4 regions of the Paenibacillus sp. FSL K6-4396 genome follow, and region 1 is predicted to be linked to each of the others. Evidence: riboswitches for the same ligand, from Rfam matches in the RefSeq annotation. Region 1 holds a riboswitch; each other region holds the start of a gene.
The links. A riboswitch is a leader RNA that binds a small molecule or an ion and turns the genes downstream of it on or off. The one in region 1 is predicted to bind thiamine pyrophosphate.
Positions count from the first base shown of each region.

Region 1 (3,636 bases):
CTGAATAACTTCAATGGCGCGATCTACATAAGGATAAGAGTTCTCGCCATTTGGCGTTTTTGGGATAACCTGAATGCTCAGTAATGTGCTTGCCATGAGAGATCACGGCTCCTTTCGTGATATATAAAATGAACTAATGACGGTTACACTTGCCACTTCGATGACAGAATAACCTTCCAATCGCTGTTATCCCCAGATTTTTTTGATTCCCTTTCTCTAAAGGGAAAATCCGGTGATAAAGGCGACCGCTTCGCTTTTTCACGTTATTTCTGTCCTCTCCGTCCTCGTGTAAATATTAAGTTCGTTTTATATGAGATATTTTATTGGGGTAAAAACGCGTTCGTATATGCTTTGCTCACGTCGACCTGTTCATCCAGCAGTTTTTTGCTAAACATCCAGTCGGTGTAGTTCTGCCACACTTCCTGTTTCTGTTCTCCCCAGCGCGGGGCGTCATCCGTGTACTTTGGACTAAGCCATTTCTGGCTTGCAAGTACCAAGTCCTTATCCAGATCCGGGACGGCCTTGATCAGAATATTCGCTGCGTCTTCGGGATGATCAATTGCGTATTGATATCCTTCTGAAGTGGCTTTCAGGAATGCTTTCACCAACTCAGGGTCGTTCTGAATCGTCTGCTCGTTTGTTACGAGGACAGGCGTGTAGTAATCCAATGCATCTGAATAATCCTTCACATACAACATGTCGATGGGTTCCCCGCGCAGTTCGGCTTCAATACCCGTCCAGGCGTAGAAAATCCATGCAAAATCAATGTCCCGTTTTACTGCGGTGAAAAAGTCGGCATCACCCATATTAATGTTTTTCACTTTCGATACATCGGCTCCGTCGCCTTCCATAATGGATTGCATCACGGCTTCTTCCACAGGCGAACCCCAACCGCCATAGGTTTTCCCTTCAAAATCTTTCGGTGACTTGATATTCCGATCCGCCGGAGCAGCGAACCCGGATGTATTATGCTGAATAACTGCTGCGATGGAGACGAGTGGAACACCTTGTGTACGGGCTTGAGTTACACTTTCCTGATAACTTACGCCAAAAGGCACTTCATTCGAGGCAACCATCGTATCTGCGCCGCCGGCACCTGGCTGGACAATCTCCACATTCAAGCCTTCGGCCTTATAAAAACCTTGATCTACAGCTGCATATAAGCCGGTATGATTCGTATTTGGTGTCCAGTCGAGTACGACTTTAATATCCTTGAGGGCTGCGTTGTCACCTTCGTTGCTGCTCTCCGTATTCGTGTTGCCGTTCTGTTCTGCCGGGGCAGCTTCTTTACCGCCACATGCGGCCACAGTCACCAGTAGTACACATAAGAGCAACAGTCCCATTGTTTTACGCCATTTCATCTGTGATTCTCTCCTTCGGTATGTCCGGCCGATTGGCACGGGGTACTCCTTGGCTTCATATCCAATCATCTTGCATAAATCGACAGATTTATACCAGTTGGATCTGGATGACTTATTTTTGTTTCGATAAATAAAACAAAAAAAGCGTCCCGTGATCCGGGACGCGTGCAGGCGTTAGAGAGGTGGCGTTCAGCCAGAGGGCTGTGCCATTTCGATATACTCCGATTCCTACGCTGGCATGATCCAGATCAGGTCTAAGGGTTAGTATCTTGGTGGGATACACTCTCAGCCGGCCAATTCCGACTCCCCTGGGAAACTATGAAGTTACGGGCATTACTAGGTGTAATTATAGGCCAGCGGGTGGAACGTGTCCAGTCAGGAACTGGATGGGGACAGATATGAACTTATCAAACAGGCCGTTATACAGATGTATATCAGCCTGTTTAGATGTGTTATTTTCAATAATTATCGTTGCGAATCATATAAGGAAATCTGGCTGAGTGTAAAAGCACCGGATAGTGGGTCATAGCCTAAGTGCTGAAGATCTGGAGGGCTTCCAACAAATACTTAGATCAAATCCGATGTTTGATATCTCGTCGCATAAGGGTTGCTTTCCCTATTTCAGTGATCAGCTTTTGAGCGTTTGGCCTTGAGCGGAGCAGCTTGATTCATTTAAACAACATAATTTAGATACAAAAGGAGATAGTACTGCTATACAAATAAATACTTTTACATACAAGTGGGGGAGTACTGAATGATCCTTAAAACCATAATCGCAATTATTTTGTCCTATAGTGTCTACGTTTTTTTCACGGCTTACCTTTTATTTTTGGTTCCGTCTCCATCGACTATTGAAAATACGGATATGCAAAAAACGTTAACAGAAGGAAGTACAACAGATCGCGTAATGCTCCTGGAGGACGGCTTTCAATCGGGTCAGGTGAGAATCCAGACCATTCGAGAGGCGAAAACAAGCATCGACCTGGCGTATTACTCCATCCAAAAAGGAAAAACATCTCAACTCTTTTTTGCTGCGTTATTCGATGCAGCTGATCGGGGTGTTCATGTTCGAATCATTTTAGACGGGATTTTTCACAGCATGCGCGGAGAGTTGCGTAATATTCCAGATGCCATTGCAGCTCACCCCAATGTGGAATTAAGATATTATGAACCACTCCACCTATTTATGCCATGGACATGGCATAACCGTATGCATGACAAGATCCTTCTTGTCGACAACACATATGGCATTATTGGCGGCCAAAATATTGGTGATAAATACATGGCATCGCAACCCCCAAAAGACTATGTATTCGATCGGGATGTCCTTGTTTACAATACAAACGATAATACGAACAGCACGGTTGTTGAAATGAAACAATATATAGATCAGTTATGGAACCATCCATTCACCAAACCAGAAAAACATGCAAAACGTCAGCATCATGCAAAGGGGCTAAAAGAGCTTTCTCAACTAGCTGAGTTATATCAAAAAGCTCAGGCTCAGAACGATCCTTTTGTTAAAGTGTTGCCAAAGGAATGGGTTCGAGGAGCGCTTCATTCCGACCACGTTGCTTTCATTCACAATCCAATTAAAAGGCTGTATAAAGACCCGATCATGTGGAGAACATTTGTTCATTTCGCCAATCAAGCAAAGTCGAAAGTGTACCTTCAGACGCCATATGCCATTCCTACCAAGAAAATGGAGAAAGCCGTACATCTGTCGATGAATCCAGAAACAGAATGGGTCATGCTGACGAATTCAATCCAACAGACCCCTAACCCTTTGGCTTTCGCGGGATACTTAAGCTCTAAAAAACGGTTGCTTGATACCAGTCTGGCCATATATGAATACGAAGGCCCTTATTCCATACACGGCAAATCATTTGTCATGGATGATTACCTCAGCATGGTTGGTTCGTATAATCTTGATCCCAGATCTGCCTTCCTCAATACCGAATCCGCTGTGGTCATTTCCAGTTCTGCATTCGCCAACCAACTAACAGAGGCTATGGATATCAAACGTGCACATAGTACACTTGCGGTTAAAGGTGAGCATCCAGCAGAATCTACGAATCAGAAAGGCGCTGTTTTCAAACGAATAGCAATCACAGCGTTATCCAAACTTTCTTTTCTCTGGAAATTTATGTTGTAGAAAAAAACCTACAATTTTTTGAGTTGAATTTTTGCTCCAACTCATCAAAGCTAATAGATATTGCTACTTCCACAAATTTCAATTTGGAAAAATCATATTTGTTCACGGAATATTCACTTA
Region 1 is NZ_JBBOCR010000001.1:477,295-480,930, forward strand. Features, by position in the region: gene MHB85_RS02295 (MTH1187 family thiamine-binding protein) at 1-96, opposite strand, end outside; gene MHB85_RS02300 (ABC transporter substrate-binding protein) at 321-1,361, opposite strand; TPP riboswitch at 1,569-1,681, opposite strand; gene MHB85_RS02305 (phospholipase D-like domain-containing protein) at 2,227-3,516, shown strand.

Region 2 (3,636 bases), 3.2 Mb from region 1:
CTTCAAGGAGCTTCTCTTTCATAATTGGTAAATTGCTTGCATCAAAGTATTGCATAAGTTCATATTTCTTGGTGCCTTTCTCCGTGGCCATTTCATCAAGATACTCATGTGCTCCAAAGGCCGAAAGAAAGACGTAGGAAGCATCGTTCGTTGTAACACTGTTCAAAATTTTATTGCGGTAGTTGCACCACAGTTCTTCGTATGTTCCTCCAAGATTATCAAAGGTCGGAACCGGTTTAACAATGAAGTTATCACACATCGTGCTATGTAACCTCGTAACGCTATTCAACATATTAAAAGATGTTTTTCGAATATCTTCAATGGTATGAGCTTCGATGATTGACATGCATAAGGATTCGAGATCATCCGGAACATAACGAAACGAACGTATCTCTTCCAAATATCGCTTGATCCCTCGTTTAATGCACGTGTTATTCATACTCACCAAGGCATTGACTAGATTGTACAGAACCCCAGCAGATGCATATCGCACTGAACCGATATCTTCACCAAGCATCGTATTGCTGTATGCTTGCTTAGCCAGATCGATCCATTTATTTGCCCGATTAAGACACGCTTCTCCTATCGGATTCGCAAGTGCATCAAGAGCTTTTTGCCGGAAGTCGTTCAATTTTTCCAAATCCTCAGGCGTTGCATAGTAGAGTATTTTTAGGTCGGTTAGGCTGGATACGTTGGAACTCTCCAAGGTGGATTGCTCTTGTATTCTTGAATCCCATGGCGTGCAATAGATATCATATCCAACGTCATCCAAGATGAAGCAATCGGATATTTCCCATCCCTTTTCTGTATTATTTATGATAACTAAATCAAGATCGCTCTTCTCGTGAAAGTCACCGGTGCTAAATGAACCAGTAAGCCCAATAATGGCGATATCCTCTAGAAAATCTCTTTTTACGCGTTCAATCACCATGTTAATGAGCAGTTCATTTTTGTCCAGCAGCTTCTTCTTTATGATTTCGTTCATTCGTTACACCTCTTTGTATGATCCGGCCGTCCTTCATCACAACAACCTTAACTTGAGTCTATCGATTTAGAGGTGCGGTTACTATGTATAAGTTGATTTAAGTCATCTTTGCACAAAATCCGCTAAACCGTCGAAATGACGAGTTAGCGGATTTCATTAGTTCTTTGTATAGACTATTTTCTTTATGCTTTCGCAGGACAAGAAATACCGACCCGCCAACTCCTCTATCCTGACTCCATTGCAGAATAAGGATTTAATCTCAGCGTTTCGAGCAGAGACCCTACTCTTGCTCTCTGTTTTCTCGCCCCATTTTAGGTGCGCCTCTTTGGGTTTTGGGATATAAACCAATTCCCCTTGAACGTATTCTTGAATGATCCGTAACAATTCTTCCGGAAAAATAGACTCGGCTTTTGAATATTTCATGGGCCTCACTCCTTATTTAATAGATCAATAAGGTGCAAAGCCAGTTAGTAGAATATTACGATTCGTCGTTGGCAATGTGATTATTCCCGGGCTCTATGCAAAGCATTGCCATATCCTTCACTGGCTTTGCATAGAGCCGTGCATGTAAGAACCCTACCCCGATTGTTTTCAATAGCCTCACCTCCATAGAAAATAGATAGTTGCTATTTGCTTATTATATCAGGGCTTGTTGTTGAAATGTTTAATCATCTCTTTTTGGGCTGACACGTTCTGATTATTCGCTGTACTCATCTTGATTAGCTGCTCTCTAATTGAATTAACTAACATTGAACTCAAGGCTCCAGCCCCCATGACATCTCCCAAAAATCAAGCTCAAAACGACTGCACATCACGAAAATATCCTCCATCCGTTGGTACGTTCCCTCGCTACAGCCTTCTAATAGTTTATCCGTTAACGTCACAAGGGATTGATTGCTGTTGTTGTATTCAGAGGAAGCATATCCTGTGATCCACTCTCCGTAAAAAGGATGCTCAGCTGCACCTGGTTTTTGAGCAAGGACTTGACCAATCTCTGCATAACTCCATGAGCAGGCCAGAATGGATACAAGTACTTCTGCTATGCCACCCGCATGGGAAACAGAGAGCATATAGTTAGTGTAAGCTGCATTTTTCAGTGCAGGTTTTACCTGAAAAACATGATCCTCTGTAATTCCTAATCGCTCCATATAAGAACGATGAATTTTCATTTCGCCATTCAAGATGTTATCTACGTTTTTACTAAAAAACTGCATCAATTTGGGATCGTGCGACTTGACGATACCTAGTGCAAATACACGGGCATAATCATACAGGTACAAGTAGTCTTGCAGCAAATAATAACGAAATTGTTCGACCGGTAAGGAACCATCTCCGATTCCTTTAACAAAGGGATGCTCGAGACATTCCTTCCACACGGGCTGTGCTGCCTGATACAGTCTCTCTGAAATAGTCAACATATGTTCCTCCAATTCATAATGTACGTATTTAAAAACAAAAAAACGAAACATCCTATGGATGTTTCGCAGACAAATACACTAAAACAAGGGGGTTCGCATGAGCTACCCAAGTCAGCGTTTCATCGTTGCATCCCTACGTTGGCATTATCCAAATCAGGTAAGGTCGGTTTAACACCCTCTCAGCCGGTTAAGGCTCCCTCGCAAACGGTTGTATGTAGTTGATAACTTTCTTATCCCCATAAAAGAGAAAATAACATCCATTTAGTATATCAAGGGCTGTTAAATATAGTCAAGGCAGATTGTATCGCCCCTTATCACCCTTCGGTGACTTATGTAAACGATGAAAACCATCACAACAATGGTTGAGTTTTAGCCACTGTTATGATGGTTTCTATTCTTGCGATTACTGCCGATGGTTTAATGCCCGAGTTTGTTCTTTCCAACAAAAGTGATTATTCCGTACTGGGAAGTGTTTCTCCAGCTCTCATTGGTCATATCATTCCACTTGGCTACGTTCTGCTTACCTCCGCCCTGGTTGTCATTAATTTGAAGCTCGAAACCGAGAACATTTCCTGCTTTGGGTGTCAGTGAATGTAATTGGATTCTGGCTTCTACGAGATATCCTTGATTTGTTTTCTTCACAGCACTTACAAGGCGTCCGGGTGAGGCCCCCCCTGCAAAGGTTCCCACATTGTCTGCACTGATTCTGAACTGGGCATCATCATATTGAAAATACGGTGTGCGCTGGTGATTCTCGTCCAGGAAAATCTCAACCGAATCCTGATCCCATGGGTTAATGCTGTCTGTAATGATGTTTGGATCAGTGACGTCGATCAGCAGGTATAGATACTCACCTGACCACATTGCGCGAGCCACTGCCTCTGCACCTTCGCTCTGGTTCAACCGTTTTACTTCAAATGGTACAGCCTTATTCCATAGGGCGTCTTTCTTCCCATCAATCTGAACAATCCCTTGCACAGCTTGTGCTGATTTGGGCATAGGAGCAAGTTGAATCACGCCGTATTTGCTTGTATCTTGCTCCTGTGATTGTGTTCGATCATTCCAGTACAGTGGATTATAAGGTTGTGTCCCACTTGCACCGCCATCAGTCACACGGATATCCAAGCCGGCTTCATATTCTGATCCGACTTGGATACCACCCCATGGAATGGACAATTCAACCTGATATCCGGCTTTTGTCTCACGTACACGATATGAACGTTGCTCCGTGCC
Region 2 is NZ_JBBOCR010000001.1:3,692,282-3,695,917, reverse strand. Features, by position in the region: gene MHB85_RS15980 (nucleotidyltransferase domain-containing protein) at 1-985, opposite strand, end outside; gene MHB85_RS15975 (CD3324 family protein) at 1,142-1,408, opposite strand; gene tenA (thiaminase II) at 1,741-2,403, opposite strand; TPP riboswitch at 2,516-2,613, opposite strand; gene MHB85_RS15965 (endo-1,4-beta-xylanase) at 2,821-3,636, opposite strand, start outside.
Region 2: another riboswitch for thiamine pyrophosphate. It lies ahead of tenA (thiaminase II); the one in region 1 lies ahead of MHB85_RS02300 (ABC transporter substrate-binding protein).

Region 3 (3,636 bases), 3.6 Mb from region 1:
GATCAAAAGATTTAAGCAGTTTATCCACACGATTCAATCTGTCTTCAATCTCCATCCGTTGACCATTAACGATGATATTCACTGCACCACTCCCTTTCTGTTCAAACGCTCCGGACTCAGCGCCTCAATTCCGAGTTCTTCTGAGCTTTTGCCAGCGAGCAACTCAGCGATAAGCCTGCCTGTTATCGCACTAAGCAAGATACCGTTGCGGTAATGCCCAAAGGCGGCGAACAGCCCGGGTATACTCTTGCAAGAACCTATATAAGGCAATCCATCTGGAGTTGCCGGTCTTACGCCTGCCCACGCTCGTATAAATTGTGCTTCCTTCATCCCAGGCACCCAGTGGGTAGCCGCTGTTAGCAGCTTTTGAACACCCTGTACAGAAACGTTCAAATCCGTTCTGCCTGGCAGACTGGTTGCCCCAAGCCAAACTTCGCCATTGGCTTTGGGAACAATATAGATATCCTCTGCATACACCGTTCTGTCAGGTCTGTACCCTGCATGTTCATCTGAGAACTGAACGGCGGCTATTTCACCTTTCACCGACCACACAGGCAAGCTCAGATTTACATGTCTCATCAACTCTTCACTCTGTAATCCAGCCGCTATAATGACATGTTTGCATTTCATCTCACCGATCGATGTGGTGATCCCCTGCACGCCGTGTTCGTTTGCTTGCACACGTATATCCTGTATGTCCTCCATAACCCGTGCTCCCAATGCTTGAGCGGATTCGGCGTATGCCTTCGTTAGATGGATTGGGAGAATTTCACTCTCGTAAGGTCTGTAATAGGCTCCATACGTATCTCTGTTGAGCCATGATGCCTCCTGTTGCACAACGGAACGATCCCACCATACCTCATCAGTAGAAGCAGACAACGCAGACTTCCGATTGTCCTTATACCTACTTAATTCACTGTATGAACGAAAAGGAGTTAGGAATCCCTGGCGTTGCAGGCCAGTCTCTACCTCACTGAGTGTAGCCATTAGCACCTGTTGTTCGATAAGTAACTGTCTACTCTGCCTGGCGAGCTTAGCCATCAAAGGATGAGCAAAATCCTCACTATCTGCCGCCAGCATTCCAGCCGCCGCGCAAGAAGTGCCTCCTGCAATCGCCGAACGCTCCAGCAACAGCACATCCTGTCCACGGGAAGCAAGCTCATATGCGATGGCACATCCAACAACGCCTCCGCCTACAATAATCGTTTCTGCATGAATCTTATCCGGTCTATCAGTAATGATCTTTTTCATCCTCTCATCTCCTTGATTCAGCGGCTCAGACCTTCTGTAGCAACGATACCCTGCCTTAATAATGCAGCCGCCCGATCCGGGGAAACGCTCGCCCATACATTCGAGATCACAGCAACTCCCTGTGCGCCTGCAGAGCGAATAGCGTGAATGTTTCCCGGTTTGATGCCCCCAATCCCCATGACAGGAATGGAGACACCAGAGCACACTTCAGCCAGAGCATATAATCCTCTTGGTTCAAGATCAGGCTTACTGTTGGTTGAGTAGACATGCCCGAAGAAAAGGTAATCGGCTCCCCGTTCTTCAGCGATTTTTGCCTCATCGATTGAATGAACAGATACACCCAGACGAATTCGCTGGACATTGCTTATAACAGCAGGGTTGTAGTTACGTATAGCCTCTTGCCCCCAATGTACACCGCCATAGATGTCATTCTGTGGTGGCAGTTCTGAACCATTGATAACGATGCGACAAGATGGAACGCCAACACCACGCAGACTTTCAGCCCAACCGATCTTTTGTTGCCATGAGAGTTGTTTCTCTCGTATATGGATGTAGTCCACCCATGGCCAAACGTCCTTTGCAGCTTTTACAAAAGATGCTTGATTCCCTACACCCGTAGATACAACATGCAGTTCAAATGATCCGTGTACACGTTCATGAGAAATTACCGTACTGTTCATCTCCTTCCAGGCGTGAATGCTATGAAAACACAAAAAAGCCACTCCCGTAGGGGAGTGGCTGCGTGTTAATTATAGGACCAGATGACTGACTGAAGCATACAGTTCATTTCGTGTAATAAAGCTATAGACCTTATAGCCTTAACGTTATACACGCAACTGCATGTTTCAATTCGTTAAGCAGACGGTTGAAATCCTTTCGAATTGCCGTTGCTCACGTCATTCACTGAAACGCGCTCGCCACTTCCCTACGCTGGTATGATCCAGATCAGGTGCAAAGGGTCCGGAATCGCATTCTTCCATCTCAGCCGCATCGTGCGGCCCCCCTAGTGTTCATATGAAGTTGTAGCCTATGTTACCATAGACGGATTTTTTTGTCACCGTCATTTCTGTTAAACATGGTCTTGAATCTTCTAGTTTTTCTCAGACCATTCTTCGACATTCCATGTTTTGGTAACCCAACCCTCGTAGAAATCAGGTTCATGAGATACAAGTAACACCGTTCCCTTGAATTCTTGCAAAGCACGCTGCAACTCCGCTTTGGCTGTGACATCGAGATGGTTTGTCGGCTCATCGAATAAAATCCAGTTGCTTTCACGCATCAAAAGTTTGCATAAACGAACCTTGGCTTGTTCTCCACCACTCAGCATGTTAAGCGGACGGGTAATGTGCTCATTTTTCAACCCACAGCGAGCGAGATGACCCCGGACCTCATTCTGGGTCAAATGTGAAAACTCATTCCAGACGTCCTCGATAGGCGTGATATTTCCAGCACGAACTTCCTGCTCAAAATAGGCCGTTTCGAGATAATCTCCCAAAAAGGTCTTTCCACTGAGTGGAGATATTTTACCCAGAATTGTTTTCAGCAGTGTCGATTTACCCACACCATTACAACCTACGATGGCAATTTTCTCACCACGTTCAATTGTCATCGTCATTTTGGGCAGCAAAGGATACGTATATCCAATTTCAAAATCAATGCCCTCAAAGACCGTTTTGCTGCTCGCGCGGGCATCCTTGAATTTGAACGTTGGTTTAGCTGCTTCATCCGGACGATCAATACGTTCAATTCTGTCCAGCTGTTTCTCCCGGCTCTTCGCTCGACCTGAAGTTGAAGCACGTGCCTTGTTCCGCTGAATGAAATCTTCCTGTTTCTTGATGTACTCTTGCTGCTTCTCGTATGCATCAATATGCTGGGCTTTATTCATATCAGCCATCTCGAGGAACTTGTTATAGTTCGCTGCATATCTCGTTAATTTGGCAAATTCCAAATGATAAATGACATTTACGACTTCATTCATGAATTCCGTGTCATGGGAGATTAAGAGGAACGCGTGCGGGTAGTCCTTCAGGTAACGTGACAACCATTCAATGTGTTCTACATCCAGATAGTTGGTCGGCTCATCCAGCAAAAGCGCTGTAGGTTTCTCGAGCAAAAGCTTGGCAAGAAGCACCTTGGTACGTTGTCCACCACTTAGAGCTGCGACATCTCGATCAAGACCAATTGCGGACAAACCAAGACCATTGGCCATCTCTTCCACTTTTACGTCAATCAGATAAAAGTCGCCCTGTTCCAGTTGTTCCTGAATATCGCCCATCTCTTCCAGCAACTGCTCCAGCTTATCTGGATCTGCATCTGCCATCTGGTCCGTAATATTCATCATTTCTTTTTCCAATTCAAGCAACGGAAGGAATGCATCCTTAAGGA
Region 3 is NZ_JBBOCR010000001.1:4,083,661-4,087,296, forward strand. Features, by position in the region: gene thiS (sulfur carrier protein ThiS) at 1-82, opposite strand, end outside; gene thiO (glycine oxidase ThiO) at 79-1,251, opposite strand; gene MHB85_RS17660 (thiamine phosphate synthase) at 1,269-1,964, opposite strand; TPP riboswitch at 2,157-2,266, opposite strand; gene MHB85_RS17665 (ABC-F family ATP-binding cassette domain-containing protein) at 2,342-3,636, opposite strand, start outside.
Region 3: another riboswitch for thiamine pyrophosphate. It lies ahead of MHB85_RS17660 (thiamine phosphate synthase); the one in region 1 lies ahead of MHB85_RS02300 (ABC transporter substrate-binding protein).

Region 4 (3,636 bases), 240 kb from region 1:
TTGCGTCGATTTCAGAGCCTGCTTCAGAGCGATATCTTAATGTAATATATCTTTATCGTATGTTCCAATATAGTCAAAGTCAATTGATTGAGGGCATTTGTTACGCAATTGTTATATAGTTCTTAAGATATATGGGTAACATTACCTTAGTGTGTAAATTACAGGGGATTAAGTCTTATAAAAAGGAAAAATTTACACGTTGGCCTATTTTAATTTTGGCTCTTTTTGGTTTACAGATGAGACCGTTTCTCATATAATTTATGTAACCAAGTTTCATGTGATGAAACATGAGGAGGGCATTATGCCATGGAAGATCGCAAGTTAACCGTCCGGGCTGTGGAACGGGCGCTGGATATATTATTATGTTTTACCACACGCAGTGATCTGGGACTCACCGAAATTGCCAGCCAGATTGGCCTGCACAAAAGTACAGTGCACCGTTTGATGGCTACGCTGGAGGATCGAGGGTTCGTGATCCGCGATGCAGCAACAGAGAAGTACCGACTTGGCATCCGAATCTGGGAGCTGTCAGCTCATATGTCCCGCAGTGATGATCCCGCTATTCTGCTGCTGCCTGCGATGGAGCGACTGAGAGATCGATTGGGGGAGACGGTAAGTCTGTACTTGCGTGATGGGAGTGAAAGGATACGGATTCAAGCTGTGCAAAGTGATCAGGCGATCCGCCGAGTCGCTCCAGTGGGTGTTAGACTCCCGCTGTCTGTGGGCGCTTCCAGCAAAGTTTTGATGGCGTTTGCCACGGACGAGGATCGTGAAGAACTGATGAACGGGCCGGAATGGCCGGTGTTTATTGATCCCGCGGTGTATTTGGCGCAAATGGGAGATATCCGGGATAACGGATATGCGACGAGTTATGAGGAGCGTGAGCCGGGAGCTGCCGCGGTATCTGTACCGATTATGGATCGCCGAGGCAATATTGCAGCTGCTCTCTCGGTCTCAGGGCCTGTCAGCCGACTTTCGCAGGAGACATTGCATGAATACGCACCTGTGTTGAAGGATGCTGCTACGCAGATGGGGCTCATGTTATCCTGATGCTGATGTAAGTTTTTTTCCAAATTGAGTTGGTGTTCTGGAATATAAAGGTTGTTTTTGTGTTCCGGTTGCGCTACTCTGTAATGGACGGCCCATCGGGGTCAGCTTCATTGAATATGAACGGCGGCATGTGTGTGCCGCAACTTGTTAACGTTACTGGGGGAGTCCGAACTGTCCGGACTGAGACGGAATCGCATGAGATTCCGGACCCTTTGCACCTGATCTGGATCATACCAGCGTAGGGAAGTAATCGGCGATATGACCACAACCACCACATGATGTGACCCTTGTAGGGCTCCGTTTAGGAGCCGCATGAAGGTGCATTATTGGTGATGGACATAAAAGTCGGTTCCTTCGGGGACCGGCTTTTTTATATACAGTGAACGGGCGATATAGCACGTACTCCATCGACTTCTTTTTCAATAACCTGCGAAAGTGGGCTTGGATGATGAGAGAGAAGTCACCATAGATCCATGATCTGTGGTAACCTCCGTTCTGTTGTTAACTGTACATGAATAATGTCTCCCTCTGGTCTGGTGTATGATCGCTCTTTCTTCTCTGCGCTCTGTATGATTTGGGACAGGTACGTAAGCGAGCTAATGACGATACCAACCAAACAAGCGATGAACACTGAGGAGGAGACAATCGAACATGAGTACAGGAAATCAAACGGGACAACAAGCGATGGAACAGGAACATAACGGTCAGCAGGTGGAAAAAGAAACAGGAGCGGCCGGACGGGTTCAGCCCTTTCCGGGCAGCCGCAAAGTCTACATTCAGGGCTCACGGTCGGACATTGCTGTACCGGAGCGTGAGATAGCCCTTCATGACACGAATACTCCCCAAGGGGTGGAGCATAACGAACCGCTGCGTGTCTACGATACGAGCGGCCCCATGACCGATCCCGCATTTCATGCGGATATCCGTGCAGGTCTGCCAGCCCTGCGCACCCGTTGGATCACAGAGCGCGGCGATGTTGAAGCTTATCGGGGCCGTACGGTTAAACCGGAGGATAACGGACTGAAGCCCGGAGGGAAGAGAGCCGGCGCCGAAGAGTACCCCGGATTACGTGGCAAACCGCTGCGGGCACAGCCAGGACGCTGTGTGACCCAGATGCACTACGCGAGACAGGGAGTCATTACGGCAGAGATGGAATTCGCCGCCATTCGTGAGGGCGTGGAACCGGAATTTGTACGTCAGGAGCTGGCGAGTGGACGGGCCATTCTGCCATCCAACATCAATCACCCGGAGAGTGAGCCGATGTTGATCGGTCGTCATTTTCACGTGAAGATCAATGCCAACATAGGGAACTCTGCCGTATCCTCTTCCATCGAGGAAGAGGTGGAGAAGATGACTTGGGCAGTACGCTGGGGATCGGATACCGTGATGGATCTGTCCACAGGCAAAAACATTCATACGACCCGGGAATGGATCATTCGTAATTCTCCTGTGCCGATTGGTACGGTACCGCTGTATCAAGCGCTGGAGAAGGTGAATGGCGAAGCGGAGGCGCTGACCTGGGAGTTGTACCGTGACACACTCATAGAGCAGGCAGAGCAAGGCGTGGACTACTTTACGATTCATGCAGGTGTACTGCTGCGTTATATCCCGATGACGGCCAAACGGATGACAGGCATTGTGTCCCGGGGCGGGTCCATTATGGCAGCATGGTGTCTGGCGCATCATCAGGAGAATTTTTTGTACACTCATTTTGAAGAAATCTGCGAGATTATGAAAAGGTATGATGTGGCGTTTTCGCTGGGAGATGGACTTCGTCCAGGCAGTATCTACGATGCCAATGACGAAGCTCAGATGGCAGAACTGGCTACGCTCGGGGAACTGACGCAGATCGCATGGAAGCATGATGTGCAGGTGATGATCGAAGGCCCGGGTCATGTGCCGATGCACAAGATCAAAGAGAATGTGGACTTGCAGATGGAGATATGTAAAGAAGCACCGTTCTACACACTTGGGCCGCTAACAACTGACATTGCGCCAGGATATGATCACATCACGTCTGCCATTGGGGCAGCCATGATTGGCTGGTTTGGCACGTCGATGCTCTGTTATGTTACGCCAAAAGAACATTTGGGCCTGCCCAACAAGGATGATGTGCGCGAAGGGGTTATTGCCTACAAGATCGCAGCTCATGCCGCCGATCTGGCGAAAGGCCATCCACGTGCTCAACGCCGCGATGACGCATTGTCCAAAGCGCGGTTCGAGTTCCGTTGGCGTGACCAGTTCAACCTGTCACTGGACCCTGAACGTGCGCTGTCCTACCATGATGAGACGCTGCCAGCAGAAGGGGCCAAAGAAGCTCATTTCTGCTCCATGTGCGGACCGAAGTTCTGTAGCATGCGCATTACGCAGGACATTCGTGCCTTTGCCGCAGACAAAGGATTGTCCGATAATGAGGCTGTAGAAGCGGGCATGCAAGAAAAGGCCGAGGAATATCGGACACGCTCCTAGGCGTCGGTACAGCGCAAGCTGGGCAGTCTGAAATAGAGATAAAGCCGTTTCTCTCTGTCATTGCAGAGAAGAACGGCTTTTTTGGTGCTATGTCATGTATGTATTCTTAACTTACTC
Region 4 is NZ_JBBOCR010000001.1:713,445-717,080, forward strand. Features, by position in the region: gene MHB85_RS03355 (IclR family transcriptional regulator) at 307-1,050, shown strand; TPP riboswitch at 1,199-1,312, shown strand; gene thiC (phosphomethylpyrimidine synthase ThiC) at 1,735-3,519, shown strand.
Region 4: another riboswitch for thiamine pyrophosphate. It lies ahead of thiC (phosphomethylpyrimidine synthase ThiC); the one in region 1 lies ahead of MHB85_RS02300 (ABC transporter substrate-binding protein).